4 regions of the Psychrobacillus sp. FSL W7-1493 genome follow, and region 4 is predicted to be linked to each of the others. Evidence: riboswitches for the same ligand, from Rfam matches in the RefSeq annotation. Region 4 holds a riboswitch; each other region holds the start of a gene.
What was found. Region 4 has a riboswitch for cobalamin ahead of MKX96_RS01935 (hypothetical protein). Riboswitches for the same ligand answer to the same signal wherever they lie in the genome.
Positions count from the first base shown of each region.

Region 1 (7,609 bases), on a different contig from region 4:
TGGTATACACTGATCCCTCTTGTTTTACTCGTTATACTTTCCATTAAGAAAGTGCCTGCTATATTATCTCTGGCTTTCACATCAGTTGTTGCTATACTTATTTCCTATTTCCATCAATCTTTTAGTTTTGGGGAAGTATTGAATATACTATTTTACGGTTTTACATCTAGCACGGGTATGGAAGCAATTGACTCCTTACTTTCTAGGGGAGGCATTAATAGCATGATGTTTACGATTGGGCTTGTTCTACTTGCCCTAAGTATGGGTGGACTTTTGTTTACACTGGGGATCGTGCAAAGCTTGCTGATGAAAGTGGAAAGCTCGCTAAGGAAGGTGAGTTCTGTTGTTGCAGCAACTGCATTTACTGCAATTGGGGTTAATACACTTATCGGAGAGCAGTACTTGTCGATTTTATTGACTGGAGAAGCATTCCAAGCACAATTTAAAAAAGTTGGTTTGGCCAATAAAAACTTAGCACGCGTAATGGAAGATGCTGGTACGGTTGTAAACCCGCTAGTACCATGGAGTGTATGTGGGATTTTCATAACGAATGTATTAGCTGTGACAACACTCGAGTACTTACCATTCGCATTTTTCTGCTTAATTAGCCCGATTTTGACTATATTATTTGGATTTACTGGAAAAACATTAACTTATATCGAAGGAAAATAGTTTTACACTAAATCCTCATTACTAATTTTATTTAGTAATGAGGACTTTACTGTAGTTATGGGCTGGATTGTTTGTTAATGAACAAATGTATTATGAACTCTTTGAGATTCATTGAAATAATTCGCCCATATAAATGTAAAAATAAAGGACATCATAGAGACAGCAGCAAATTCAAACCGTTCCTCATGATTCACTCCATATAATAGATTTGATATGTAAACAATGCAAAGCCGAGAACAATTTTACACGCAGCTGTGGCAATATAATAAAGAATCATATTCTTTGGTAATGTCCTTTTTTTCTTGAAAAAGTGAAAAATAAGGATGGTTGAGATGACTGCTGTTAAAAGTAAAATAAGGGAGTAGACTACTATGGTTACACTTATGAAGATTTGCTGTCCTTTAGATACATCTAATTCAATCATCGTCACCCAAATGTTATTCGTAAGGTAGGTTATTACGTGGCTGAAAAATCTAAGTAAATAGTGAAATGGTGCAAATAGCAAACCGATCAAGGGCAGAATTAGCCAACCATTAATTCCTGAGGGTCCATTATGTGGTTGTATAGATACATTAGTAACAGTCATTGAGAACTACCTCCTATCGTATGTTTACTTTACAAATGTATTCTTTACTCTCTTGGATTTACTAAAATAAGTAATCCAAATCGAGGTACTTACCATAGCCCGTATTACATTAAACATATAGTGCTGGGACGTTAAAGGATCGGGTTCAAACACACTCTCTACGATTTGCAAATTTATATAGCCTATGAGAATATCTAATATTAGTATTGTGGTAAGATAGGTGATCATTACTCTAGGGAAAATGGTTTTGTTTTTAAAGAAAAGAATGAGTAATACGATAACTAAAGAATTTTGAGCAAGGTAAATGATGAGATCTATTATTACAATTGGGCCAAATAAAGGGTGGTAATACTCTCCACTCCTACTAGTTATACTCTCCCAACCTTCAGCCGTCATAAAAGGGAAAACATCTATCATGAGATAGGCAATAATAACAAACGGTGAGGTAATAAGTCCGATAAGTGGAAGTATCAGCCAGCCACCAATACCAACTGGTCCTTGGGGTAATAAGTCCTTAGAGGTCGACCTCGCGGAATTGCTTGCAATCATATTTAACACTCTCCTAAAATTAAGATATTTTACCATTTTTATAGGTCGCTATAATTATAATATACAGAAAATATTGGATTCGCAATTTTGTGACAGAGTTATTCTGAAAATAAGATGTAAGACCTAACTCATAGTCTTTTTACCTATGTACAAGTTTAAACACAATATGTTAGGGTATATAAGTAATCAAAACACAATATATAGTATTTATACGATGAAAAGGTACCGTTATGGTTTAAAAGGGAATTCGGTGAAAGACCGAAGCTGTCCCCGCAACTGTAAGTGTAGACGACTGTTGAATATGCCACTGCGATATTTCGTGGGAAGGCCAGCAGAAGGGAGAAACACGAGCCAGTAGACCTGCCTTTTTATCGGTGAAGCAACACTTTCTTCGGGGGTTGAGAGGTGGGGGCGAGAGACTCTATCTTAAAACGAACGATATGTCTTGTTGTTTCCTACTTTAAAATCATGAGCGATGACTCAGCCGAAGAGGCTGGAGGCATCGCTTTTTTTGTATATAAAAAATAGGGAGGAATTTGAATTGGCAATTATTACGAATACAGAAAAACAGCAGGTATTACAGCAGTTAATAGTAGAATTTGGAGAAGAAAAGATAGCGCCCTTAGTTAAGTCGCATCACAAGTGGTTACAAAAACACCCGGAAGGCACAATTGCTGCTTGGTCTAAAGCTATGTCTCTAGATGCACTAAGCTTTTTAGATGAACAGGAGCCATTTTGGACATTTGTAGCCTCAAGAATATATTTAGCAGAAGTCTATTCACAGCAAGCCGAACGCAGAAACACAACCGCAGATGCCGTCTATACAAAATTTGCAGAGAACGTACGGATCCTTGCTAAAAAGGGAATATATAATCCCTCTATTATGGAAAGTTATTCGAATGAGGAGTTAGAGCAGCTAGGAAATCTCCTTGTCGCAAAAAGAGATTTCCTATTTACCTATATAGCCTTAAAAACCCTTTTAGATCGCTATGTAGCGAAGGATTTTAATAAGAATATTGTAGAGTTGCCACAAGAACGCTGGCTTGTTATAGCTATGACACTTATGAAGGACGAAAAAGTAAACCGTCTTGAAAAAATAAAAGAAGCTTATTGGGCGATGAGCAATTTATATATGACGGTTGCAACTCCAACTTTATCTAATGCTGGGAAGCCGCATGGACAGCTCTCTAGCTGCTTTATAGACACTGTAGATGATAGTCTGCAAGGTATTTACGACAGTAATACAGACGTAGCTACTCTATCTAAATTTGGAGGGGGTATCGGTGTATATATGGGGAAGGTGCGTAGCCGTGGCTCTTCTATACGAGGATTCGTGGGAGCATCTAGTGGAGTTCTACCTTGGATTAAACAGTTAAATAATACGGCAGTCAGCGTCGATCAGCTTGGCCAACGACAAGGAGCAGTAGCTGTTTACTTGGATGCTTGGCATAAGGATATTTTTACTTTTTTAGACTTACGCCTAAACAATGGAGATGATCGCCTTCGAGCGCATGATATTTTCACAGGTATATGCTTGCCGGATTTATTCATGGAGAGGGTTGATGCAAGAGAAGAATGGCATTTGTTTGATCCGCATGAGGTTCGTCAGGTAATGGGTTATTCTTTGGAGGATTTCTACGATGAGAAACGAGGAGAAGGATCATTCCGAGAAAAATACGAGGAATGTGTGAATGACCAACGCCTATCGCGAGAAACTGTACAAGCAATCGACTTGATGAAAAGAATTATGAGGTCTCAGTTAGAGACAGGGGTGCCATATATGTTTTACCGAGATGAAGTAAATCGGAGCAACCCAAATAAGCATGAAGGAATGGTCTATAGTAGTAACCTCTGCACAGAAATTTTTCAAAACCAGAGCGCAACAACTTTTGAATCGATCCAGTTAGAGGATGATGTTATTGTCACACGCAGAAAACCTGGGGACTTTGTTGTTTGTAACTTATCCTCTATTAACTTAGGAAAGGCTGTACCAGCAAATGTATTAGAAAGACTGATAAACATTCAAGTACGCATGCTAGATAATGTAATCGATTTAAATATGATTCCTGTGCCCCAGGCAGAGCGCACAAATGCAAGGTATCGAGGTATTGGTCTTGGTACATTTGGATGGCATCATTTGCTCGCACTTAAGCAGATTCGTTGGGAGTCAGAGGAAGCGGTTGAACTTGCGGATAAATTATACGAAAGAATTGCATATTTAACTATTCAGGCATCCTCAAGTCTTGCTAAGGAAAAGGGAGCTTATCCTTTATTCGAAGGTTCGGAATGGCAAACAGGTGCTTATTTTGAAAAGCGTCAGTATGAAGGAGACGAATGGAATAAGCTTCGCAGAAAGGTCGCAGAAGTAGGTCTTAGAAATGGTTATTTAATGGCAGTTGCTCCTAATTCATCGACTTCTATTTTAGCGGGAAGTACTGCTAGTATTGATCCGATTTTCCAGAAGTCTTATGCAGAAGAGAAGAAGGATTATAAAATTCCTGTTACAGTGCCAGATTTAAATTCAGAGACTACGTGGTTTTATAAGTCTGCTTATTTCATTGATCAGCATTGGACGGTGAAGCAAAACGCTGCACGTCAGCGACATATTGACCAGGGGGTCTCCTTAAATTTATATGTACAAAACACGATAAAGGCAAAGGAATTACTTTCGTTACATTTAGAAGCTTGGAAAAGTGGGCTAAAAACGACTTATTACGTACGTTCCACCTCGGTAGAACTTATCGAATGTGAGTCCTGTTCGAGCTGATGAAGGCAATTATATGTTATGTGAGCTATAGCGGAAATACAGAAGAAATAGCAGAGCTTTTACAAAATCAGCTGGTGACCCTCCATTATCAGGTGGATACCTATTGCATCGGTATAGGAGACTTACCAGACCTGCAGCTGTATGACTTAGTATTTATAGGGACTTTCACCTGGGATCAGGGGGGTATTCCAGATGAAATGAAGGATTTTTTAAGAGACTTAGGATATCGACCAGAAAATAGTTATATATTTGGCTCTGGCGATACTCAATTTGGTGGAGACGAGCTATTTTGCGGAGCAGTGGATAAACTAGTTTGCTATTGTAACAGTCCTTTCCAAGGCTTAAAAATTGAACAGTCACCAAGAGGAAGCCAAGAGAAAATTGTCACTAAATGGCTAGAGGGAGTTTTAAATCATGCAAAAGGCAAAAACATTAGAACCAAGAAATCCAAACAAATCAACAGGAATATTTAATGGGCAATCAAGCGGTATACTGAATTGGAATGATATTGCGTATCCACATTGGCATAAGATGTACAAACGTCTGCTAGGGAACTACTGGCAAGCGGATGAAATAAATATGTCTAATGACATAAAGCAATTTGGTAGCTTGAGTGAATCGGAGCAGGATGCGTACTTAAAAATCATTGGACTGCTAGCGACATTAGATGCACCTCAAACTCGTACAGCTCTATTGCTTTCGCTATATGCAACAGATCCATCGGTACAATCCATTATGGCGGTCATTGCACAGCAAGAAGCCGTGCATAATGAAAGCTATTCCTATGTTTTATCATCCATTGTATCGCTGGATAAGCAAAACAAGGCATTTGATTTTGGTAGAACGGATGAAGTGCTAATTAAGCGCAATCAAAACATTGCCAAGTACTACAATGAATTTGTAGAGAACCCAACGACGGAAAACATATTAAAGACGCTTACTTATACAACATTATTGGAAGGGCTATTTTTCTATTCTGGCTTTGCCTTCTTTTATAATCTTGCTCGTTATAACAAAATGGTAGGTACTTCTACGATGATTAGCTACATCAACCGAGATGAGCTAGAGCATGGCCGGTTTATATCAGAGCTATTCAGAGCAACGCTAGCTGAAAATCCAGAGCTAAATAACGATGAATTTATAGGGTGGGTCTATGAGCAATTTAAAGAATCTGTCCAACTAGAAATAGAATGGTCCAATTATGTGCTACATGATATCGATGGAATCGATATAGAAGATATGCAAGGGTATATTAAATACCGCGCCAATAAAATGCTACGTCTCATCGGTTTAAATGAAATCTACCCTGAGTATGTGGAAAACCCGATGAAATGGATTCGAGCATATGCAGATAATATAGATGGCACTAAAACAGACTTCTTCGAACAAAAGTCTCGCCAATATGTAAAGGTGAATGCAATTGATAATGGCTTTGATGATCTTTAGTAGAAAAGAGATCTAGTCTGATAAAATTATAATCTTAGCAATGCCATGAACTTCGTGTTCATGGCATTTTTTTTAATAGATGGATATTTAGTTGGAATCTAACAAAATCAGGCTATGTTAAAGGCTTAGGTTGATTTTTCTTGAAGTGGAGATGGGTGAAAATATGACAAATTCGTGGGAAGGCTTTTTAGACATAATTACGTTAGACCAAAGTATCAGACTAAAAGCAAATTTACAGATTTTAATGGATTAATTTCTCAAATGGTAATCCAAATAAATCCTTGTTGGTAAGTTTATTCGACCAGATTGAAAAAAATTATGGGAATAAGAGATGCACAATCCTTTGGTGGAATAATGGTAGAAGTCTTTATTCAAAGACTATTAGTAAAGACGATTTGGATTTTTTACAGTATTTTTGGGATGAAATAGTGAAATTTCTTTGTTTTTTTTACCAGAAGAGTTTGATATAAAAAGAACAAAAGTCGAAGACGAGGAAGCATTCATTGGAAAGTGTTTAAAAACAACAGTCACACAAACTATTATGAGTTGTTGGATTATCAAATAAGAACCTCCTGACTAAATCAAAACGATTAATGTCAGGAGGTTCTATTTAAATACGTTCTTTATTTTTATAATTCGGAAGCATACTTGTTTAACTCTTTACTCATCGAGTGAATTTTGGTAATGATGTTAGAGATTTCTTCAGTAGAGGATACCTGGTCTTGTCCAACAATAACAACCTCTTGTATGGAAGCTGTAATCTCATTCACAGACTCTTGGATGTTAGTTAATGTTTGTCTTATTTTTTCTGTGGAAGAAACTGTTTCTAAAGAAAGTTTTCTTATTTCATTAGCGACTACTGTGAAGCCAAGACCTTTATCACCAGCCCTTGCTGCTTCAATAGCAGCATTTAACCCTAAAAGATTTGTTTGATTAGCGACTCTCTTAATGAAATTTAGTACTTCATCCGTATTATTCACTTCTTCCGAAGCACGATTGGACTTTTCTAACAATACATTACTTATTTTCGAGAGACCTTCCGAGCCATCTGTTATAGATACAACACGATTATTAGCTTGTTCAAGTGATTGTTCAATCTGCTCTGAAATGGTTCTAAGTTGTTTTTCGTTTTGTTTTTGTAATTGAATGGCTAATGCTCCAATGACCTGACCATTATCTACAATAGGTGCAGCTGATCCAGTAAACGGAATTCCAAAGAATTCGGATGGAACTTCTTCGCTTATTACTATCATGTTTTTAATACAATCTGCTAATGGTTCGCGTGGATTGATTTTAGTACCAGCTCTTGCTCCTATATCTATTTTACGCCCAGGATGATAAGCAATCCATTCTTGCGTATTTGTTAATCCAATAGCTATGTCTGGTAACATCGAGTGGAATATAGGTAAGATTTCTAAATAGTTTTGTAGATTTGGATGAATGGCTGAATTCGAATTTAAAATTTTAATATTAGTCATTTTCTATTTTTCCTTTTCTACTAAAAGATGGATTTTAATTTATCTTATCACTAGTAATTAAAATTGTCTGCTAAATAATATTTTTTGGTGCTCCATTACTATTATCGTTAT
Region 1 covers NZ_JBBOSB010000002.1:188,433-196,041, forward strand. Annotated here, with positions in the region: gene nhaC (Na+/H+ antiporter NhaC) at 1-672, shown strand, start outside; gene MKX96_RS19610 (hypothetical protein) at 747-827, opposite strand; gene MKX96_RS18455 (DUF2569 family protein) at 863-1,258, opposite strand; gene MKX96_RS18460 (DUF2569 domain-containing protein) at 1,283-1,807, opposite strand; cobalamin riboswitch at 2,011-2,189, shown strand; gene MKX96_RS18465 (ribonucleoside-diphosphate reductase subunit alpha) at 2,355-4,574, shown strand; gene MKX96_RS18470 (flavodoxin) at 4,574-5,047, shown strand; gene MKX96_RS18475 (ribonucleotide-diphosphate reductase subunit beta) at 4,989-6,020, shown strand; gene MKX96_RS18480 (methyl-accepting chemotaxis protein) at 6,650-7,498, opposite strand.
Region 1: another riboswitch for cobalamin. It lies ahead of MKX96_RS18465 (ribonucleoside-diphosphate reductase subunit alpha); the one in region 4 lies ahead of MKX96_RS01935 (hypothetical protein).

Region 2 (7,609 bases), 3.0 Mb from region 4:
AATATCTCGGTTGCTCAATAGTAACCCAATTTGCCGTATAACTTTCTCGATCTCTCTGGTGATACGCAATTCTTTGTTCCATTTCCCTGTCTGTTGCTACACCTGAAGCAACGTATATATTGCGAGGAGCCCGCTCGTTCATCAGGTACTGCTCCGCAAAGTGGCTTTTACCACTCCGCACTCCCCCTGTTATAAAGACAAGCTTTCCTTGAACCATGTGGTCAACTCCTTTTTCAAGTACTGCATGTCATCTTCTTTTTTCATCCCTACTCTAAACCAATTACCGTCTAGTCCTTTAAAGTTTTCCGTATGTCGTAGCACGCAGCCTTTAGCTAGTAAATATTCAAAAAAATCCTTCGACTGAACAGGGTCGGGAAGCTGAAAGCAAAGAAAATTTGTATGAGATGGTAGCACCCTACAATTGAGTCCTTCTAAAAATTGGGTGAAGTCCGCTCGTGCCTTTCGCGCAAAATGAATAGCATGCTGTCTATACTCCTCTTCCTTGAAGCACTGGGCACCAATCGCTGTTGCCAATGCATTACTATTCCAATGAGGCAGCCTTGAACGAATATCATCTATTGTTTCTTTTCCCGCTACTGCATAGCCAAGTCGTAGCCCTGGAATTGCATACATCTTAGTCATCGAACGGACAACGATTACATTAGGGAAATCATTTAAATAAGGAATGAAGGATTCCTTTTCATCTATAAAATCTAAGAAAGCCTCATCCAACACTAAATCACAATTATGCCTTTTTGCATGCTCCGCTATCTGCAGAATTTCCTCTAACGGAATCAGGTAGCCAGTTGGATTGTTCGGCCTACAAATATATATAACATCTGCCTTTTCTACCTCGCCGAATACCTCGTTCATCTGAAGCTTACCTATAGCTATTATCTCTGTAACGATTGCCTTATATGGTTTGAGCGTGGCCTCATATTCCGAGAAGGTAGGGTGAATAACCACGGCTTTTTTTTGCTGATAGCGTATAGCTAAGCTTGCAAAGATCTCTGCCGCACCATTTCCAATCAGTATTTGTTCAGAGCTTACCTCGTGATACATTACAGCTGCGCTTACGAATGGCTCTCCATAGGGATCTGGGTATTTCGTTATTAAATTTGCATAGGATTCCCACTGTTCCCTCACAAAATCTGGAGGACCTAGTGGATTCACATTTTCGCTAAAATCAATGACCATCTCAGGTATTGGAATGTTTAGACGCTGATATAACTGATGAGCATTTGCTCCGTGGCTAGGTAACGACAAGTATTAAACCTCCTATCCCCGTCATTCCAAACCAGAAAAGAAAGACGGCTGTGTGTAAATGTGAAATCGCTCCTAATATATGTCTTGCACTTAAAGGAACCTTACGAATTCCCATCAATGCACGATTTGAAACGACTCCTTTATATGTATTTCTTCCGCCTAACTGTATGCCTAATTGATAGGCAGTGGCTGCTTCTAAAAAGCCACTATTGGGACTCGGATGCTTCTTAGCATCCATCCACCAGCCCTTCATTCTCTCCTTCAAGGGAATGTCAGCTTCCTTTCTTCCTCCAAGCATAATGGCCAACCCAGTTAATCGGCTCGGGATATAATTTGCAACATCATCTAGCTTTGCCGCTGTATAACCAAACTCCTCGTACTGTACATTTTTATAGCCTACCATGGAATCTAAAGTATTGATTGCTTTATATGCCCACAGACCAGGAGCCCCAAATAGGAAGGCAAAAAATAGTGGTGCAGTAACTCCATCACTTATATTCTCAGAGACGGTTTCTACTACCCCTCTAGTTATTTCCTCCTCGTCCAAATACTCCGTGTCTCTTCCTACAATCCATGAAAGCTTTACCCTTGCATTAGGTAAATCCCCCTCTATCAAAGGTTTGTATACATCCATTGCAGCGTTCTTTAAGCTTTTTTGCGCGAGGCCAGAGGCAATAAGTATACTTTCTAGCGCAATTCCTAAAACAATATGAATGGAATAAGCAACGGTTACAAGCACTAGAGCAATGCTAAATGATATGCCTACTATAACTAGGACTAGGATCAGCCCTTTAAGCTTCCTCTTACTACCTTTGTTTAATTGCTTGGTTAGCCTTGAAATAAGCGTGCCGATCCAGCGGACTGGATGAGGCCAATTAGGAGGGTCTCCTATTAATCGGTCAAGCATAAGACCAATTGCTATTGCTATCATGTGAGATGCCATCTTACACCCAGCCCTTTGCCTTTTTGTATACCTGAATAGCCTCCACTGTACATTCAAATACACCTTGACCAATCTTTTTACCGATTTCTGTTATTGGACCTGCGTATTTGATATAAGAGCCTTTTTGTGTTGCAGCTATTAGTACACTATCTGTCGAGGTGCCAGTTGCAAGCGTACCAGTCCTAGGATCCATTACTTGTTCGTGAGCCATCGCTTTCGTTTTAGCCTCCGTTGCAGTGATAACAGATTGAATAAATGCCTCCTCTGCTAGCTCTCCATTAATAACAATCCATGTATTGATCGTACCTACAGAAGGAAACATTTCAACCTCATGCGCTCTAGAGACATCCACTGCATTTCCAACCCCCGCAGTTACCATTACGACTAGATTACCAAGAGGTGTTTTGTACTCTTTAATGATAGCGTCCGTAGTTTTGACCGCTGTCATCATACCTACCGTATCTGCCTCTGATAACCCTTCAGCAGCAAGGTATTCTATCATTTCCTCCTGAACATTATCACAATGGTAGCTCGCATCCACTCTTCGATTGACAAAATTTCTATACCAGCCACTTCCTGCATTAATGACTGCAGATGACCACGTCTTTAATTGATTTTCTGCTCGGAAAAGAACATAATCATCCGTTACTTGAAAATTGGACGCTGTGATTTGTTTATCGTCTTGTTTTTCATTTACATCTGGCAAAATGGTTATTTGTGGTTTAGGGCGTTCCGGATGAGGATTAGTACTAACTCTGGCTTCATAAACCGTTTCCACTAAACTCTTTTTTACTACCTCATGCGGTTCTCCAATTACTTTAATGCTCCCTTGGTCCATCAATAGAAGCCTGTCACAGTAAAGCGATGCAAGGTTAATATCATGAAAAATGCTTATAACCGTAATACCATTCTCAATTGCTTGTGTCTTAATCGTATCTAGAAGTTGTTTTTGATGAGCAATATCCAAGTGATTGGTCGGCTCGTCTAACAGCAATATTGGAGCTTGCTGAGCTAAAGCCTGCGCTACAAAAACTCGCTGCTGTTCTCCTCCTGATAGTAACTCTAGTAAATGCTTTTCATATTGATCGATAGCAGTCAGCCTCATTGCCTCCTGTGTCGCCATTTCATCCTCTGGCGACCATGTAGAAAACCAGCCGGATTGATGAGGATATCGTCCTAGTGAAACTGTATCAAAAACAGTATGTGAAAAAGCCTGATTGTGCAGTTGCGGCAAAACTGCCAGCCTTTTTGCCAGCTCCTTTGAGGAATAGGATTTCAGTGGCTTACCTTCAATTAGTACTTCTCCCGATGAAGGTGTAAGTATGCCACTCATCAATTTTAAAAGAGTGGATTTCCCACTACCATTTGGACCTAATATCCCTAGCATTTCTCCTTTAGATACCTGAAAGGAGACGTCATGCACTATAAGCTTTTGATTGTAGCCACCAGAAAGCTTTTTTATCTCTAGCATGTTAAGCAGCTCCTTTTTTACGTTGTCGGAAGAAGATAAATGCAAAAACTGGTGCACCTATAAAGGCTGTGATAACTCCAATAGGAAGCTCTGTTGGAGATATAATCGTACGTGATACGAGATCACAAATAATTAATAACGATGCTCCGTTTATGAAGCTTAACGGAAGGACGTGTCGGTTATCGGAGCCAAATAACAGCCTCGTCATATGAGGCACTACGAGTCCGACAAATCCAATGGTTCCCGATACAGCTACAGCCGTCCCAGTAAGCATAGACCCACCTATTAGTATCATCATTTTACGTTTCTTTACTTCCACACCTAAATGCTGTGCTCGTTCTTCTCCAAACAGCATTGCATTTAGCTCCCTACGGTTTAACCATAATAAAAGTGAACCAATTATTATAAAAGGTAATGCCATTTGAACATAGCTCCAGCCACGCATAGAGACGCTTCCAAGGAGCCAACCAATTATTTGCCTTAGCTCTTCCCCTGTTAATGCAATCATTAAGGAAATAACAGAGCCGAGAAACGAGCTAAAGATAATACCTGTTAAAATAATCGTTTCCATTTTCATCGCTCGATCAACAAGCTTCGCGAAGGTGATTACGGTGAGCATCGTTGCAAGAGCTCCTAACATACTGAAAACAGGCAAGGTGAACATTCCTAAAAAAGGTACCGATATTCCAAAAAAGAGTGTAGCCACTGCACCAACCGATGCTCCGGACGACACTCCCAATGTATAAGGATCAGCTAGCGGATTTTTAAGCAGACTTTGAAAAGCTGCTCCCGCTATTGCCAGGGATGCTCCGACTAATCCTGCGAGTATAACTCGCGGCATGCGAATCTTCCAGACGATATTTGTTGCAATCGCATCTGTACCCGTATCCCATAAAGTACTGATCGGTACCTTTACAGATCCGACCGACACACCTAGCCAAATGGCTACGATTAACGTAGCCAGTGACAAGATATAACCGATCATTGATTTACTCACTAAATGCCTCCGGATAAATAGCCTTAGCCACTTCCTCTAGGCCTTCTACTAAACGTGGACCTGGACGACTCGTTGCATCCTCATCCACTTGTACCACCTCATCATTTTGAATGGCAGTCACTGTGTCAAAACCATCACGCCGTTTCACCTTTTCTACAATTCCTTCTACGTAGTCATAGGTGATTAACATAACATCTGGGTTACGGCTTACTATTTCCTCTGGGTTAACTTGAAACCAGCCATCTTGATCGGCCATAATATTTTCTGCATTGACCATCGTTAAAATTTCTTGCATAAATGTCCCATTACCAGGAGTATAAATTTCTGGTACATCGGAAGTTTCTACGAATACTGTTTTCTTTGTCTCTACTTTTGCAACTTTTTCTTGAATTTCATCAACCTTTGCCTTCATATCCTCTATAACGGCTTGTGCTTCCTCATATTTCCCCGTTGCTCGGCCAATTTGTTCAATAGTTTTATAGGTTAAGTTAAAATCCTTTGCATCCTGTACCACAAATACCTTTACACCAGCATCTCGAAGCTGCTGTAATCCTGACTCTGCCATTGAAACAATGGATTCATGAGCGAATACGATATCCGGACTTAAAGAGATTATTTTTTCAATGTTATACTCCATGCCACCAATTTTTTCTTTTTCTAAGGCTTCCTTAGGGTAGCTCTCATAATCATTCACACCGATAATTTCTTCATCTAGCCCTAAAGCAAATAGAATTTCGGTATTGCTTGGAATCATAGATATAATTGATGTTGGGGCTTCCTCTAGCGTAATCTCTTGTCCTACTGCATCAGTGAGAGTCAGCGGAAATGCTGTTTCCGAGCTACCAACCTCTACACTATCTTCTTTTTCTAACGGAAGTGTTTCGGAATCATTGCACCCAGCCAATACAAACAGTGCTATCCCAATTAATAACCAAAACTTTTTCATCCTTCATTCCTCCTAATTTTAAACAATAAAAAATCCCCCATCCTAGGATGAGAGATAGATAGGTATAAATCTGCCAAAAATACCGAAAGCGGACCTACACCAGACCTATCCGCGTAGGTAATGGGTGTGCACATAAAGGCAGGTTTTCTGGCTTATGATGCACATGCATCACTTACAGTGGCGGGACCGCGCTGGACTCTAACCAGCTTCCCTTTTAACTCTAGTATCCAATAACTAGAGCACCTTTACGCAAATGTTATTCTATTGTTTCTTGCATTTATTATACCTTATATTTAGATGTTGTCGAGATGATGTCGGGATTTGAGAAAGGCATCCGTTTCATAATTTCAAAAATACGAACAATTAATAAAGAATATTCAAGTTTATATACTTTTATATGTGGAAAGTAGAATTGATTTTCGCTCATATCTCGGACGATCTTTCGAGGGGGGGAGCGATAAGTCATCACCTGTCGCTTACGCGCAAGGTTGTGATGTCTGAGCTGTCTCACTCATCCCTACTTGTGCCACCGCCTGCCGCTACAATCAATTTTAGAAAAGGTTCGTGTTTAACTATTTTGAGAAATGAATCTTCTCCAGCTCAAGCGAGGTAAAAAAACAGTAGTAATTGATTAAAGGTGATTTCAGTGAAATTTTTACATTCATATTATCGAAATCATTTCACGTTTCACTTTCTGACCTTCTATAAAGCTAGGGGAGTAGCATTTTTGTAGCTTAAGTAAAAAATGTCCATCTCCTATTAGAAAATATTCGAGAGATACTCACCCCTAATGCTATTAATAAAAATCACAGTACACAATCCACTCTTGTTTGTCTTGATTATAGAAAAAATAGAAGCTACCACTGTCTACTATGTTGAATTGCGCTTTCGCATCAGAGCTTATCTGAAAGACAAAGGGATATTCGTCACCATAGGAGACTCCGCTCTGGGTAAAGGAAGGATATCCTCCAACCTTATGCATAGGATAGATATCTTCCACGATATCATCGTAATATTCGATCGCATCCTCTAATTCAATGCGTAAAATCTCGTCTACAATTTCTGGTGGTATATCATCAGAGTCCCAGGCGGGAGCATCATTCTCAACTAGTTTCGGTTTTAATGGAAAAGGTTTCGTCCTTGCAGATTGATCGTTTATTTTATGTAATTCGTTGAGGCTTGTATAGCAATTAATCATAAAAAAAGACGCTAAATTATCATTGTTTAAATGATCATATACATTAAAGTCCATATAAATAGTGATTAATTGAATGTTTTTTAATTCCTCCGGTACGTAAGGGAGATTGCTTAAAAAGATTGTACTTAAAGGCTCATACTGGGAAGATATATTTTCTTCTTTTCCCCACATGACCTTTCCAATCCAGCTCTCACCTAATTCTTCTGTTGGTTGATGTCCACCCGTATCAAAAATGGTAGCTTGCTTAAATAGTACTTCTTTTAATTGAGCAATGTTCATATAAATCCCTTCCTAAGCTAAGTAAGACTCCCAATCGTAATCTTCTATTTTATAGAAGACACCGTGGTCATTTCTTTCATATGCACATAGAGGTGGCTCATCAATAAAAGATAGAACAGAGTCATCTATATTTAAAATTACACCTATGGATATATACTGAAAATTATCAGAATTACTTAAAAATCTATCATCTTCGTAACCACTTAAAACAGACCAACCAGAATCTTGAGCATCTTTTGGATCATCTTTTAACATAAAATTAAATTCATTTCTCTCTAAAACATCGTTGCTTACAATTATTTTCGTATCAAAATAATAATCCCATTTAGAAGCATTTGGATCGTTATACTCAGTGTCACATATATGTACTGCACGAAATGAAATTTCTTGTCCAATTTTTAATTCACTTATATTGATTGGGTCGTTTGAAAGAACTCCCTTAAAGTTTTCCATATCCCTATGGGTAATTTTCACCCACATCCTTTCACCTGCATACCCGTCTGCTCTAG
Region 2 covers NZ_JBBOSB010000001.1:3,356,043-3,363,651, forward strand. Annotated here, with positions in the region: gene MKX96_RS16615 (bifunctional adenosylcobinamide kinase/adenosylcobinamide-phosphate guanylyltransferase) at 1-217, opposite strand, end outside; gene MKX96_RS16620 (pyridoxal phosphate-dependent aminotransferase) at 190-1,266, opposite strand; gene cbiB (adenosylcobinamide-phosphate synthase CbiB) at 1,253-2,209, opposite strand; gene MKX96_RS16630 (adenosylcobinamide amidohydrolase) at 2,211-3,680, opposite strand; gene MKX96_RS16635 (FecCD family ABC transporter permease) at 3,682-4,665, opposite strand; gene MKX96_RS16640 (ABC transporter substrate-binding protein) at 4,670-5,623, opposite strand; cobalamin riboswitch at 5,744-5,885, opposite strand; gene MKX96_RS16645 (DUF1963 domain-containing protein) at 6,420-7,100, opposite strand; gene MKX96_RS16650 (immunity protein Imm33 domain-containing protein) at 7,113-7,609, opposite strand, start outside.
Region 2: another riboswitch for cobalamin. It lies ahead of MKX96_RS16640 (ABC transporter substrate-binding protein); the one in region 4 lies ahead of MKX96_RS01935 (hypothetical protein).

Region 3 (7,609 bases), 260 kb from region 4:
ATGCGTATACATTCCTATATAAGTGCCATCCTCTGTGCCTTCTGCACCCATCGCATCCGAATATAGCTCCCCACCAATTTTTATCGTATGCCCTTTTTCCTTTGCACCCTCAATCACGGCATTCATCGCTTTATCTGAGACACTGGATTCTATAAATACTGCTTTGATATTTTGCTCTACTAAAAAATTTACAATGTTCTGTATATCCTTTAATCCGTATTCTGCTTCCGTACTGAGACCTTGTAATCCCCGTACTTCCAGTCCATTGCTTTTACCAAAATATTTAAAGGCATCATGAGCGGTAACAAGCACTCGTTGCTCTTCAGGTATTTCACTAATCCGTTTCTTCGTCCATTCATCTAATTGATCTAGTTCATCAAAGAACTTTGTTTCATTTTCTAAGAATTGATCTTTGTTAGAGGAAAATTCCTCGACGAGTGCTTTTGTTATTTCATGGGTAGCTATTTTCCAAACCTCAATATCGAACCAAATATGTGGATCAAATAATTCTGGATGAGCTTCGTCATTTAATATTCTATCCTTTGGAACAGCTTCTCCAATTGCCACTACTGATTTCTCCTTTTGCATTTTCTCAAAAATATCACTCATCTTCCCCTCAAGTTCTAGGCCATTATAAAAGATGATATCTGCATCTTCTAATACTTGTAGGTCCCCTTGTGTTGCCTTGTAAAGATGTGGATCTACACCTGGCCCCATTAAGGATTTAACCACCACATAATCGCCGGCAATCTTTTTAACCGCATCTCCAATTTGACCCGTAGTTGTGACTACTAGGGGCTTATCGTCATTAGCCTTCCCGGAATTATTGTCACTACAGCCAACCAATAAAAAACTCGCAATCAAAAAAACAAAGAACTTTTTCACTTAGCACACTCCTTTTCCTTTGTTATAAATTATTTCCTTAAGGAAACTTTTAGAATAAAAAAATATAATTTTCTTTCGTGATAATAAATTTCCTTAAGGAAAGATTTGTTCAATAGGTTAACATTTCGATTTTGAATTGTCAAACTAATTTATGTAAAATTGAAAAAAATGTGACTACATAATTTATGGGCACTATTCTCAAATTAAATAATATCGGTTACTGATTTTTTACAGTTCTTAAGAAAACGATTTTTTCGTATGACTTTTAGACAAGTGCTATACTGTAGAAACAATGATAGTGGGGAGGTAATGATATGCAATATTCAAAATCTAAAATGGAAGAGCTTGTGAAGTTTAGTCCAGACTTAGCAAAAAGATTGAAGGAAGTAATGAAGGAGCATGACTTAGAAAAAAGTTTTGCTTTGAAAGCTTTGTACCATTCAGAAGTAAAAGACGGCGGGAAATATCAAAGGGATTACCAGGATCTTTAAACTTGAGAAAAAGGAGGCTGGGTCAAACCTCTCCTCCAAATAAAAAGCCTCGAAAATTTTTACGAACTAGTAAAGTTTTTGGGCTCATATTCCATGATTTACAGTTGTTTTCCGTTACGGCAGAATCATTTCGGGGGAATGACTTCCATCTCCTCGTTGTTGTCTCCTCCTCTACAAACAACTAGAATAGAGAAATTCCTTAGAAGGAAGTATCTAGCAAAAAAATAGTAAAACGTGAAATCAAATAGACGATTTCACGTTTTTTATTTATTGATTAGTTATGTACCAAGCACTCTTTATGGAATCCTTTTAACACATGTAGCTGTCAAAAGGATGAATACTCCTAAGACTTACTCTTCTTTTTGTCCAGAAATCTCATTTTTCATTTGATGGTGTGCATCCATTAAATGACGATGCATAATTTTTTTTTCCTCTATGCTCGAGGTTGAATTAAGCTCAATGTCTTTTTTCAATTCCTCAAAGGTAGACTGTAGTGATATTGATGTATTTGTAACATGGTTTGTCATTAATACTTGTCTAAAGTATGCAATATAAATATCTTTTTTCATTTACAAATTCCTCTCTTTTGTACGTAAAAAAGCATCCTCTTTTTTATAAAAGAAGATGCTAGTTAGTATAATTTTTTGATCAGTACGATTAGAAACTTAATAAAATCCACTATGAAAACAGGACCGTAGTAGCCCCTGTAATTTTATTATGTTTTTCGTACGACAGTAAAATCAAGCAATTGCTTGTTCATAGCTGACTTAACACCCTCCTATCCGCGTAGGTTTTCGGTGTGTACTTGAAATAGGCAGGTCTCCTGGCTCATGTTCATAGCTCTTCTTTCCTTCCCGTTGTTACACAGTGGTTTATAAAGAATCGCTCCCATTTACAGTTGCGGGACAGCGTCGGTCTTTCACCGAACTTCCCTTTTAAGTTCTTTTGCTGACAAAAGAACACCTAAATCTACACATTATTTAATTGTTCTTTCAATATAACATAAAATCTATTCAATGTAGCAAATTTGGATAAGCGACAGGTTGCACCTCTTTTTATAATCATTGGAGAGGTGAGGTAAATGTTTTTGAATAGAACAAGGGATTCCTATCAGCTGTATATTTTTATTTGCTTTGTATCGCAATTATTTTTTACGTATATATTTACAGTCAGCTTGTTGTATCACGTGAGCGTAGTTAAGCTGGATCCGTTGCAACTTGTTTTGGTGGGAACGGTACTAGAGTTATCTGTATTTCTATTTGAAATTCCAACAGGAGTGGTATCCGACTTGAAGAGCCGAAAGCTGTCCATTATTATTGGGTATTTTTTAATAGGAATAGGTTTTTTATTAGAGGGATTGTTTCCCTACTTTTCGATAGTTTTATTGGCCCAAGTGGCGTGGGGGATAGGTTATACCTTTACAAGTGGATCTCAGCAAGCTTGGATTGCAGATGAAATAGGAGAAGAAAAAGCTTCTATGGCATATCTGAGGGGAGCCAAGGCTGGGAATTTGGGTCAACTAGTAGCCATACCGTTAAGTATTTTAACCGGTTATTACATGATTAATCTACCTATTATTATTGGAGGCCTTTGTATGATAGGCTTGGCTACTATTCTTATAGTCTTTATGAAAGAGGAGCATTTTAAACCAATTGAAAGAACGGATAGAATCACTACATTTGAGGCTATGAAACAGAATGTAAGTAAGATTATTCTTTTTTCCAAAACTAGCTTTATCCTACGTATGCTCTTTCTAATTGCACTAATTATAGGTTTTTATAGTGAAGGCTTTGATCGTCTATGGCTTGCTCACGTGCTTGATACAACGTTCATAAGCAGTTTGCGAAATGAACAGCTAGTGCTATTGACGGGCGGCTTTCAACTAGTAGTTGTTCTAGTGTCGTTTATAGTACTCCACTTTTTAAACAAAAGCACAATCTATCAGGAATTACATCGGATATACATTGCTCTTTTTATAGGGAGCATCAGCCTGGTGATTGCATTAATAGGCTTTGCGGTTTCCAGGTACTTCATCGGCTTGTTTATATGCTATGTTTTCATTCAAGTGAGTCGAAAAGTTATGTACCCATTGGAGGATATTTGGTTAAATAAACTCATTAAGGACTCCTCGACTCGTGCAACGTTCTTTTCTGTAAAGGGGCAAGTCGATGCAATAGGGCAAATAAGTGGAGGACCGTTTATTGGCTATATTGCCACAAGCTTTACTATTAGGACGGCTATTATAGTAAGTGCAATAATTTTAAGCCCAGTCCTGTTCTTATATCGTTTTCTTTTAAGAAAAGCTAAGGGCTAGTGCTTCAAATCCTGCCGAACCTTATAGTTTCTCTTTAATCGGCAGGTAAATTTCCATATAGATTTTGTCATACTCCCAATCATGGCAGTGTTCATCATAGTATTCAAAATCGTAACTACCTTCATCTACTTCATACTGAGAGTTCGGGAGCCAGTCCTCTAAAATATACTGCCAAGTTCCTTTTATAGAGGAAACAAAGTGCTCTTCTAGTACCAAAGGGGTTTTAAATACTGCATATGTTGCCGCTTTAACCTGTAACTTAATGATTCCCTCCGGTATGGTTGTTCCCTCGTCATAATTTACGGCAAAAAGATAGGTGAAATGATTTTCTAGCTCTGGTCCGCTAAGGTTAAAGCAATACTCTCCGTGTATTTTAGGCGACAGAAGATCATATAAAGTGGCTTCAATAGATTCTTCAGAAGGTATTCTTTGATCCCAAAAAGCAGGAGCATCTCTTGTATAAGTTATATTCTTTAACCGTGTTTCAAATGTCTTTCCTGCAACCATAAAAGGTGGGAGAGATATAATCTTAGGTTGAAGAACTATTCCGCCAGTTTTCTTTTGTAGAAGACTTTCTAAACACAACTTTTGTGGAAATGATATGGGACAATGCATCCTATACAAGCTTGGGGGACTACCAAAACAGCGCTTAAACGATTTTGTAAATCCAGCGTGTGTTTCAAAACCATATTCTACTGCTATATCAATAATTCTTTTTCCCTGAAGGAGATCTACCAAAGCAAATTGTAACTTCCTTTTTTGTACATAATCCATGGGGGTATAACCAGTTGCTTGATGAAAAATACGAGAAAAATGAAAGGGAGAGTAACCGATTAGCTGTGCTAGGTTATCAGTTTTCATATCTTCTTTAATGTGATTGTCGATATGATCGATTACCTTTTGTAACAATAATAGTTGAGTCATATAAATACTCCTTGTAGATTAAATTTTCAAAAAATATAATATACTTTAGTCTATAATAAAAGAAATAGAATGACTAGAGGAGGCTGGATAGTGGAGGAGCTTAGAAGCAAGGTTCAAAAGTTGATTGCACCTTCCAAGGGGACTTGGGGAATTGTATTAGAGGATTTGAATACAGGTGAAAAGTGGGAGCACAATGAACAAGAGCTGTTTTACGCAGCGAGTGTTATTAAAGTGCCGATCATGGCTGCTGTTTTTCAGGCGTTGGAACGTAAGCAGTTGTCACTGAGTGATTTAATTAGCCTAAAAAAGGAGGAGTATGTAGGAGGGTCCGGTGTTCTCCAGCATTTAACTCCAGGTACTTCTCTGCCACTATCGGATATCATTCTTCTGATGATCATTCAAAGCGATAATACGGCTACTAATCTATTAATAGATTTAGTTGGAGTAGAAAACATTCAACAGACCATGAAAGATGCTGGTATGGTATATAGTACATTTTATAACAAGCTTATGTTGAGTAAACCCAATCCACTTGGTTCTAATCGCATTGCTGCAAAAGATGTTGGCATCTTGCTGACTAAAATGGCTCAAGGAGAACTGGTTAGTACTGAAGCAAGTAAACTAATGATCGATATTATGAAAAAACAACAAGTTCGAGATTGTTTGCCGGAAAAGCTTCCTTCTCCGTATTCTAACTTTAACAATGGAATGCCTGCTTGGGAATTTGCAAACAAAACTGGTTGGATACCGGGTACTCGACATGATGTGGGTATATTTTTTGTTGGAAATAGAAAACTAGTTGTAACCGTGCTCTCGGAGCAAGAGGATGACGTCCTTTCCAAAAGGATACTCTCTCAAATAGGCAACGAAATATATCATTATTTATGTAAGGAAGTATAGAGAATATTATTCTTTTCCAAAAGAAAAACTTTGACAGGTTGTAGTCAAAGTTTTTTTATATATTCACTCGGATAAGTCGTTGGCTAAAGCTCTGCCTACTTCTCTTCCGGTAAATAGACATCCTCCTAAAAAGGTTCCCTCTAACGCACGGTATCCATGCATTCCACCACCACCAAAGCCTGTGACCTCTCCAGCAGCGTATAGGCCGGGAATAGATGTACCTGCTGAGTTCAGCACACGACCGCCTAAATCCGTTTGCAGCCCTCCCAATGTTTTACGAGTTAGGATATTCAAACGAACTGCAATCAACGGACCATTTTTTTCATCTAACATTTTATGTGGTGCTGCTACACGTATGAGCTTGTCTCCAATATAATGACGGGCTCCCCTTAGTGCAGTGATTTGTAGGTCCTTTGTAAACTTATTATCCATCTCACGGTCACGAGCTAAAATTTGTTTTTCTATATGTTCGTAGTTTAATAAGCTATTGCCGACCACTTTATTCATTCCATCTACAAGGTCTTTCAAATTAGTAGCAACAACAAAGTCCTCACCCTTATCCATAAAAGCCTTAACTGGAGCTGTTGGACCTGGTAAAACTCGTTTTAGCACTTGTTTAATGCTTTTTTCAGTAAGGTCAGGATTTTGTTCTGAGCCCGACAGTGCAAACTCCTTCTCGATTATTTTTTCGGTAAGTATAAACCAAGAGTAATCATATCCAGTATCCTGGATGGCCTTTAATGTACCTAATGTATCAAAGCCTGGAAAGTTAGGAGCAGGAAAGCGATTACCCTCTGCATCTAACCAAATAGAAGAGGGACCTGGTAGTATACGAATTCCATGGTTCTTCCAGATTGGGTTCCAATTTTTAATGCCTTCCGTGTAGTGCCACATTCTATCTTTATTGACTAAACGACCTCCTGCTTTTTCTGTAATTCCCATCATTCGACCGTCTACATACTCTGGCACCCCAGAAATCATATTGGTAGGAGGGGTCCCAAGACGTGCAGGCCAATTTTGCCGTACTAGATCAAGATTAGCTCCTATACCTCCACTTGTTACTATTACAGCTTTAGAGTTGTAGTCAAATTTGTCCATCACTTCTCTGGAGCTAGGTTGCCCTCGTTCTACGTTACTTGGTATTAAAATGGAGCCACTAACTCCGATGACCGTACCGTTATTAGTTATCAAATGCTCTACTTGATGACGTGGCTTATAAGTAACCAATCCCTCGGATATTGCTCCTTGCACCTGTTTTTTAAACGGAGCAACAATTGCTGGGCCTGTACCCCATACAATATGAAAGCGAGGAACTGAATTGCCGTGTCCTTCAGCTAGATAACCTCCACGTTCTGCCCATCCAACTACGGGGAAGAATCGAATTCCTTTTTTATGCAGCCAGTCTCTTTTTTCCTCATGGGCAAATCGTACATAAGCCTCTGCCCATTTTTTTGCCCAGTATTCTTCTTCGTTATCTCCATCAAACCCCGCTGTCCCTAACCAGTCCTGCCATGCGAGCTCATAGGAGTCCTTAATACCCATCCTTCTTTGTTCAGGAGAATCTACAAGAAATAACCCTCCAAACGACCACCAGGCTTGACCGCCTAGAGAACTTTCCGGTTCTTGATCCAATAACAAAACTCGCTTTCTAGCATCTACTAACTCAGCTGTTGCCACGAGCCCTGCTAAGCCGGCTCCTACAACGATTACATCAAATTCCATTCGCTTATCCCCTTTTTAAATATCTAATAGTTCTGAAAATTACTATCGATCCTATTATACTTCCTTTTTATGCTAATTAACTATTGGGTTATGATAACGGACTTTAAAAAGTACCACATGTTATAATAAAAATATTATTGGAGGTAATACGTTGAAAAATTTAAACGATCATCCGTCATTTATTTATACATTTGCTTATAACGATGCAGAACGCTCTCTTTGTCATCTAGAGATGCGCTCTTTTTTTGGGTACGATACAGACATGAAAATACTTAAAAGTGATACAAAGATAGATCCTAGTAGAAGTCCATTCATGAAGGGAAGAATGGATATCTTAGCGGAGGGGGACACTGTAGAAGAAATTATTGCTGCT
Region 3 covers NZ_JBBOSB010000001.1:117,409-125,017, forward strand. Annotated here, with positions in the region: gene MKX96_RS00580 (metal ABC transporter solute-binding protein, Zn/Mn family) at 1-885, opposite strand, end outside; gene MKX96_RS00585 (hypothetical protein) at 1,200-1,376, shown strand; gene MKX96_RS00590 (hypothetical protein) at 1,727-1,945, opposite strand; cobalamin riboswitch at 2,173-2,358, opposite strand; gene MKX96_RS00595 (MFS transporter) at 2,458-3,690, shown strand; gene MKX96_RS00600 (AraC family transcriptional regulator) at 3,712-4,614, opposite strand; gene MKX96_RS00605 (serine hydrolase) at 4,705-5,514, shown strand; gene MKX96_RS00610 (FAD-binding dehydrogenase) at 5,578-7,236, opposite strand; gene MKX96_RS00615 (TRM11 family SAM-dependent methyltransferase) at 7,388-7,609, shown strand, end outside.
Region 3: another riboswitch for cobalamin. It lies ahead of MKX96_RS00590 (hypothetical protein); the one in region 4 lies ahead of MKX96_RS01935 (hypothetical protein).

Region 4 (7,609 bases):
TGGAGCTTTTTACGGTCCTAAAATTGACTTCCATATACTCGATTCACTTGGACGTAGCTGGCAGTGTGGAACAGTTCAGCTTGATTTTCAAATGCCGGAAAAATTTAATTGTCAGTACGTCGATGAAAACAACCAACTTCGTCGTCCTATCATGATTCATCGAGCGATCTATGGCTCCATTGAACGATTTATCGCGATTCTATTAGAACACTTTCAAGGTAATTTTCCACTTTGGCTAGCCCCAGTTCAAGTGAAGGTATTGCCTATCGCAGATGCTCATCTAGCTTATGCGGAAGAAGTAAAGTCGCAGCTAGAACAAGAAGGCTACCGGGTAGAAGTAGATGAACGCGTAGAAAAGATTGGATTGAAGATACGAGAGGCAGCCATGCAAAAGCATCCGTATATGCTGATCATCGGTGACCAGGAAATGGAGAATCAAGTTGTTTCCGTTAGGAAGCATCGAGTAGGAAGCCTTGGTGACATGGGGATAGAAACATTTATTGGACAACATCTGTGAGAGTAAAGGTGTTGTGGTAAGTGGATTGGATGACGGATTGTCGTAAATTATCAGGTGATTGTCGTACAGTATCCAGGCATTGTAGTAATCGGAGGCTGGATTGTCGTAAATCAGGTCAAAGGGATAGAGCAGGCGAGAGATTGTAGTAAATTATCAGGTGAATGTCGTAAAGTATCCAGGCATTGTAGTAATCGGTGGGTGGATTGTCGTAAATCAGGTCAAAGGGATAGAGCAGGCGAGAGATTGTAGTAAATTATCAGGTGAATGTCGTAAAGTATCCAGGCATTGTAGTAATCGGAGGGTGGATTGTCGTAAATCAGGTCAAAGGGATAGGGCAGGCGAGAGATTGTAGTAAATTATCAGGTGAATGTCGTAAAGTATCCGGTCATTGTAGTAATCCGAGGCTGGATTGTCGTAAATCAGGTCAAAGGGATAGGGCAGGCGAGAGATTGTCGTAAATTATCCGGTGATTGTCGTAAACGAAGAGTTAATTGTCGTAAAATAGTCCGGCGGCGCTATAGGTCTTTTCAGAACAACAAAAAAGGATTTTATGGCCATCATCTCGAATAAACTCTCGATAGGGAGTGTCGTCATGGCTAAATGGATTATATTGTTTGCTGGAGTAGTTATATTAGGGATTAATGCTTATGGTGTTTATGATATGTACCAGCCGAAAGTTGGCCCTATTGGAAATGGAGAAATATCATCACATGTTTGGATAAGCATCTTTATTAGTTTCTTGTCAGGGATAATTTTCATTGCTCAATTCTTTGTATTATTTGCCTATGATCAACGCAATAAAAGGTTTCCTAGAATGGAAACGACACGGTTTATACTGCGCCAAATAGAACTAAGCGATGCAAAAGAGGTTTTCCATTATTTCTCTCAGGATGAGGTTATGAAATACTATGATCTGGATGTCTTAAATGATGTTAGCGAAGCAAGAAGGATAATAAAGAACTGGCAGAAAAAATATCATAAAAATGAGGGCTTGCGTTGGGGGATAGCTACTAAGGAGAACAATAAGATTATAGGGAGCTGTGGCTACCATAATTGGGAAAAGGAACACTATAAGGCTGAAATCGGGTTTGAGCTCACACCAGAATTTTGGAGAAGGGGAGTAATGACAGAGATTTTGCAGCCTATACTTACCTATGGCTTTGAAAATATGGAGCTTAACAGAATTGAAGCACTCTATGATCCGGAAAATAGTGCATCGAAAAGAACTTTGGAGAAGGCAGGATTTATATATGAGGGAACATTAAGAAAATCGGCATTTGAAAAAGGGCGGTTTTGCGATGCTGCTATTTGTTCCTTATTAAAAGAGGAGTTTGCTAAATAGCAAACCCCCTCGATTGAATCTATTAATATCTGACCCAGCTAAGTCCTGTTGTACCTTCTCCCGCATGCACTCCTACACAAGCGCTTAGTGGGATAACGATTACCTTTAGCTTAGGGAATTCTTGTAAGATTTCTTCTCTCCAGGTTTTAGCATCCTTAACATTGTTGCAGTTGATTACGGCAACTTCTGGAACTTCAGCTATTTTCATGTCTTTTCGAAGTAGCTCCATTACATAATTTTTAGCTCTTTTATCTGCACGGACTTTTTCTTTCATAACCACTTTTCCTTCATCAAAGGAAATGACTACTTTTATATTTAAGAGATTACTAAGAAAAGCTTTCGTGCCGGACACACGACCGCTTTTATGAAGCTGAGTCAAGCTAGAAGGAATAAAGGATAACTCGGAGTTATTTGTCATATTTTCAATATGGGCTACAACTTCTTCTACATCATGTCCTTCTTCTACCATGCTTTTTCCAACCTCTAGCATTTTGACCATCGGATAAGAACCTATTTTAGAATCAATCGAATACACTTTAAAGTTGGCTAGTTCAGAAGCAGTTTGTGAGCTGTTATAAGTTCCTGATAGCTCACTAGACGTATGAACTGCTACTGCACAGTCATATCCCTGTGCTTTTAAATCTTCATATAGTTGCACCATCTCGCCAATTGGGGGCTGAGAGGTTTTAGGATGGACTTTTGCGGTTCTTAATTTGTCATAGAATTCATCATGTGTCATATCAATTGTTTCCTTGAAGGCACCTTCTTCAAAAACAATATTTAGCGGTAAGACATGTATATTATGTTTTTCAATAAATGATTGTTCCAATAAAGCAGCAGTGTCAGTAATCCAAGCAACATTTTTATTCACAGTATGATAATCTCCTAAAAAAAATTATTTGTTAGCGCTAATGTACCTTAGACTAGTTTTTAGTAATAGTGTTACTTGTCATGTTTTGTCGAAATTTCGGAACCTGGGACATATTTTGAACATATTTAGAAGGGGAGAAGAACTTTGGGTTATTTAATATCTCAGTCTGCGCATAACTTACTGCAATTATATTTACCGCAATTAAACACAAATCTACCTAAGACTTTAATAGAAGGAGTTTATCTGTATGGCTCCATTGCTTTAGGAGCTTTTGATGAGAAGAAGAGTGATATTGACTTTATTGTTTTATTAAAAAGAGAGATGAATGAGAAAGAAATAGAAATAATAAAGGACATTCATTTTCAATTGTCTAAAGAAGAATTAGGTTCTCGGATGGATGGTATGTATATTCAAACAAAGGACCTTGGTAAAACCAATAATCTTCTTCAGCCGTATCCATATTGTTCAGAAGGTTTAGTTGAGGTAGGTCATTGGGACATTAATCATGTAACTTGGTGGGTGTTAAAGGAGCATGGAATTGTATTGCAGGGGACAGCCATTCAGGAGCTAAATATCCCTACTGAATGGGAAGACGTCTTGGAAACGTTAAAATACAATATAAATCATTATTGGTATGAGAAAGCAAAAGAAATACCAGATTCAGTGCCTGATGAAGTGGTGGAGGCTGTTACAGCTACTATTTGCAGAATTCTTTATTCACTCGAATATGAGCAGATTATTTCAAAAAAAGAAGCACTGGGAAAAGGATTAAGTATGCTGCCAAATGTTTGGCATCCCTTACTAAAAGAAGGAATGAGAATTCGCTCTTTAGAGCAGTCTGCGTCGTTATTTGAAACAGAAAAATCACGTGCAGAGGCTTGTAGAGATTTAATATTGTACGCACATGAAATTTGTAATGCACGCTATTTTTCTCAGGAGGCATAGAACATGGAAATTAGAAGGTTAACATCTGATGATGCCAGGGCTTATTGGGAGCTTAGGCTTGAGGCACTGCAAAATAGTCCCGAAGCATTCGGAACTAGCTATGAAGAGGCTATTCAAAGAGAAAACCCCATTAAGAGAGTAAGAGCTAATTTCAAGGTAGACGGAAATTATACCTTTGGGGCATATGAAGGAACAAGATTAATAGGTATGGTCACCCTCTTACAAGAAAGTACTTTAAAAATGAAGCATAGAGCAAATATTTTTGCGATGTATGTTAGCCCGCTAGGAAGAAGAAAAGGAATAGGGAGATCTTTGATGGAGCAGGCCATTAAACAAGCAAGAGAAACTTATGAGATAGAAAAGATTAATCTAACAGTTGTTGCCGACAATAAGTCTGCCAAAAATTTATATCTTCAGTTAGGTTTTAAAGTATTTGGAATAGAAGAAATGGCTTTAAAAGTTGAAGATGTTTACTACGAGGAACATCACATGACACTTATCCTAAAATAAAGGAGATGACATTATGGAAGAAAAGTTAAAAAGCGATGTAAAGCTACCGTGGCTTCAAACTCCCGTACGTGCGATATTCGAAAAGTTCTCTCGAGAAAAAGACGTTTCTCTAATATATGGAGAGCCAATTGTGTTGGATAATAAAAAAGTTTTACCCGTTGCCAAGGTTAACTATTTTGTGGGTGGAGGTGGCGGAGGTGGAACTGAGATTACGGATGAGCAAAATTCAAGTGGCCAAGGAGAAGGAGCAGGTGGTGCCTTTTCGGTAAAACCGATAGGAGTATATGAAATCACCGCTGAGAATGTGAAATTTAAACCTATCCTTCCGATAAACCAAATACTTACAGTATTCTCCGTAGTTACGCTAGGAATTGCTTTCTTGCTAATAAAAAGACGTAAATAGTTAGATAGAAAACGCTTCCCTTTAGGGGGTAGCGTTTTTTCTGTGCTTTATACGTTGTACTAATGTTAATACTAGCATGGCAAAAATTGCACCACTTGTATCTAGTAGGACATCTTGAAAAAGAGCGGATCGTCCACTCGTAAAGGATTGATGGAATTCATCAGCAGCTCCAAGAAGAAAGGTAATGAATATTGCCACCAGTTTTCGGTATTTTAATCTTTTAGACAAAGCAATATGAATGGCTACGCTAATCAAACCAAAATAAAAGAAGTGTGTGCCTTTTCTTATTAAGAATTCAACAAATGCATAGTAGCCACGTTCCTCGACAGAGACATTAAATCCCCAATATGGAATATGAAATAAAGATAAAAAGGACTCCAATGGCTTATTCGGAAGCCAGTTTTTAAGCACAGTCTCTAAAGACTGCTGCTCGGACGTCTGTCCAGAAGCAATAAATACAAAGAGAATTAAAAGTAAAAGTGGGATAAATTTTTTCATATAAAAACAGTAGCATAAATATAAGAGAAATCAAAATGATTAAAGATTGATAGTAAGGAAAGAAAATAGACGGACAAGCTTCTATCATTCGAATGAGAGGCTATGGTACACTTACGATAAGTGAATAATTTTGCAGGGAAAAGGTGCTGACTTGTCAGCTTAATTGGGAATTCGGTGAAAAACCGAAGCTGTATCCGCAACTGTAAATGCTAATGAAATAAGAAAAATACCACTGTCGGCTAGAAGTCGATGGGAAGGTTCTTAGAGTAAAATGATGCATGAGCCAGGAGACCAGCCTTTTCTTGAACGTATAAATACTCTTCGGAAGTTAAGGGATTGTACGGCACGTTTCTATTTTGAGATTGAATTTCTAACGATAAATAGGTATTGCGCCGCCCTTTTAGGGGTGGCGTTTTTTTGTGCTGTAAGAAGTCGAGTATTTTATTGCTGAAATTTCACAAATACATTGGAAAGGAGGCTAGGAGATGAAAAAGGATTTACGTTATATTTGTTATCCATTTATGAGAGAGAAACCTTCTACTGTAGATTTTGAAATCCAAACGGATTCATTGACCACTCGGATAGGACTTGCTGCATCTTTAACAAAGGATATACCAAGAGTTTACGAAGACTTAATGTACCTGGCACCTATGGCATATCACTTAAATGGTTCTGTTAGAGGTAAGTTGGCAATTAGCGAACAAGATTTAAATATTCTTAGTGATATGTATGATTTTTACGTAAGTGAAGTGGAAGGTAGAGTAAATCTATTTGTACTGCCACAAGGTTCTACCGCAGCCTGTGAATTACATGTCTGTCGGAGTGAAGCGAAGAAATCTGTTAGGGCATTACATAAGGTTTCATTAGAAAGAGAAGTGCCAGAGATATTATTCGACTATACACAGCTACTGGCAAATGTGTTGTTTGTCATGGCGGTCTATGTAAATAAACAGCACGGGGTAGATGAAATTCAATTTGTTAGTAAATCATATCCAATACAAAAAAAGAAAAAAGTGGAGGAATAACAAATGAACAAACAGTTAAGGAATTGGTTAGCGGTATTATTAATATCTGTATTTCTTGTAGGGTGTCAGGCAGATAAAGAAACTGTCTCGGAAGAAATAAAGGAATATTCCGTAACGGATGATAGGGGTAAAGAAATTATATTTGAAGAGGTTCCAGAAACAATTGTTTCTCTGCAACCGAGTAACACTGAAATCTTATTCGCTCTTGGTGTTGGCGAAAAAATTGTAGGTGTAACAGACTATGATAACTACCCAGTAGAAGCACAAGATATTGAACGGATTTCCGATTCTATGAGCTTTAATGCAGAGCGTATTTTGGAGATCAACCCTGATGTCGTGATTGCTTATACGACAGGTTCTGAGGAAGAGCTTAAAGTGTTGGAGAATGCGGGACTAAATGTATTCGTCATTCAATCGGCACTGTCATTTGAAGACGTTTATGGAGATGTTGCACAACTTGCCTCAGTAATGGGGATAGAGGAGAAAGGAACTGATCTTGTTAATTCTATTCGTGACACTATTAAAGGTGTTCAAGACAAAGTAGCTGTTGTAAATGAAAAGAAAGAAGTCTATTTTGAAATAAGCCCGTCACCTGAAATATTTACAACAGGTAAAGATACATTTCAACAAGAGGTTTTAAATAACGCTTCTGTTAACAATATTTTTGCAGACCAAGAGGGATGGATTAAATTATCTGAGGAAGATGTCATCAAAAGAAATCCACCAATCATCTTGACTACTGTAAATTATGTAGAAGATCCAATTGGTGAGATTAAAGCTCGTCCAGGTTGGGGCCAGCTAGAGGCAGTTCAAAGTAATGCTGTATTCCAATTAGATCAAGACATTATGTCACGTCCCGGACCAAGAATTGGAGAGGCAGTAGAGTTGGTGGCTAAAACCGTATATCCAGAGTTGTTCAAATAAAGTTAAAGGTTGGTCCTGACAAGAAGCAGGACCAACTTTTTATTTAAAACAAGGTACCTTGCAATGAACAATAGTGTTATGGTATAGTACTATTTAATGAATAGTACTGAGGGAGAGAGAAACATGACAGCGAATATTTATATTGAGACGTTAGAAAAAGAGCTTTATATGTTGAATACAAAGGAACGCCAAGCCATAGTTCGAGATTTCCAAAATTATTTTTGTGATTTGTTAAAAGAGGGACAATCTGAACAAGAAACCATAGTATCATTAGGAGCACCATCATATATAGCAAGGGAATTACTTAAGGCTTACTCAGAAGAGGAAATGATTGTTGTAGAAGTAAGATATGACAGTGCATATGTATAAAATGTGGCAAAGGCTAGTAACCCTTTCGTAGCACAATATCAAATACAATTGTTTAGTAAACTGAACTAGTTCAACTTTTTTATATGATAGGAATCCATATTTCCGAATAACAGTTTGGATCAGATGGGTCAACATCTGTATACACTTCCATCTCTGATGTTCATGCCTGTTTGTAGGAGCTAGAGGAAAACCGTTTGGAGTAAAT
Region 4 covers NZ_JBBOSB010000001.1:373,385-380,993, forward strand. Annotated here, with positions in the region: gene thrS (threonine--tRNA ligase) at 1-517, shown strand, start outside; gene MKX96_RS01900 (hypothetical protein) at 778-975, shown strand; gene MKX96_RS01905 (GNAT family N-acetyltransferase) at 1,110-1,859, shown strand; gene MKX96_RS01910 (DegV family protein) at 1,882-2,730, opposite strand; gene MKX96_RS01915 (nucleotidyltransferase domain-containing protein) at 2,875-3,675, shown strand; gene MKX96_RS01920 (GNAT family N-acetyltransferase) at 3,679-4,185, shown strand; gene MKX96_RS01925 (GerW family sporulation protein) at 4,199-4,588, shown strand; gene MKX96_RS01930 (VanZ family protein) at 4,610-5,086, opposite strand; cobalamin riboswitch at 5,211-5,400, shown strand; gene MKX96_RS01935 (hypothetical protein) at 5,572-6,111, shown strand; gene MKX96_RS01940 (ABC transporter substrate-binding protein) at 6,115-7,035, shown strand; gene MKX96_RS01945 (DUF1700 domain-containing protein) at 7,159-7,404, shown strand.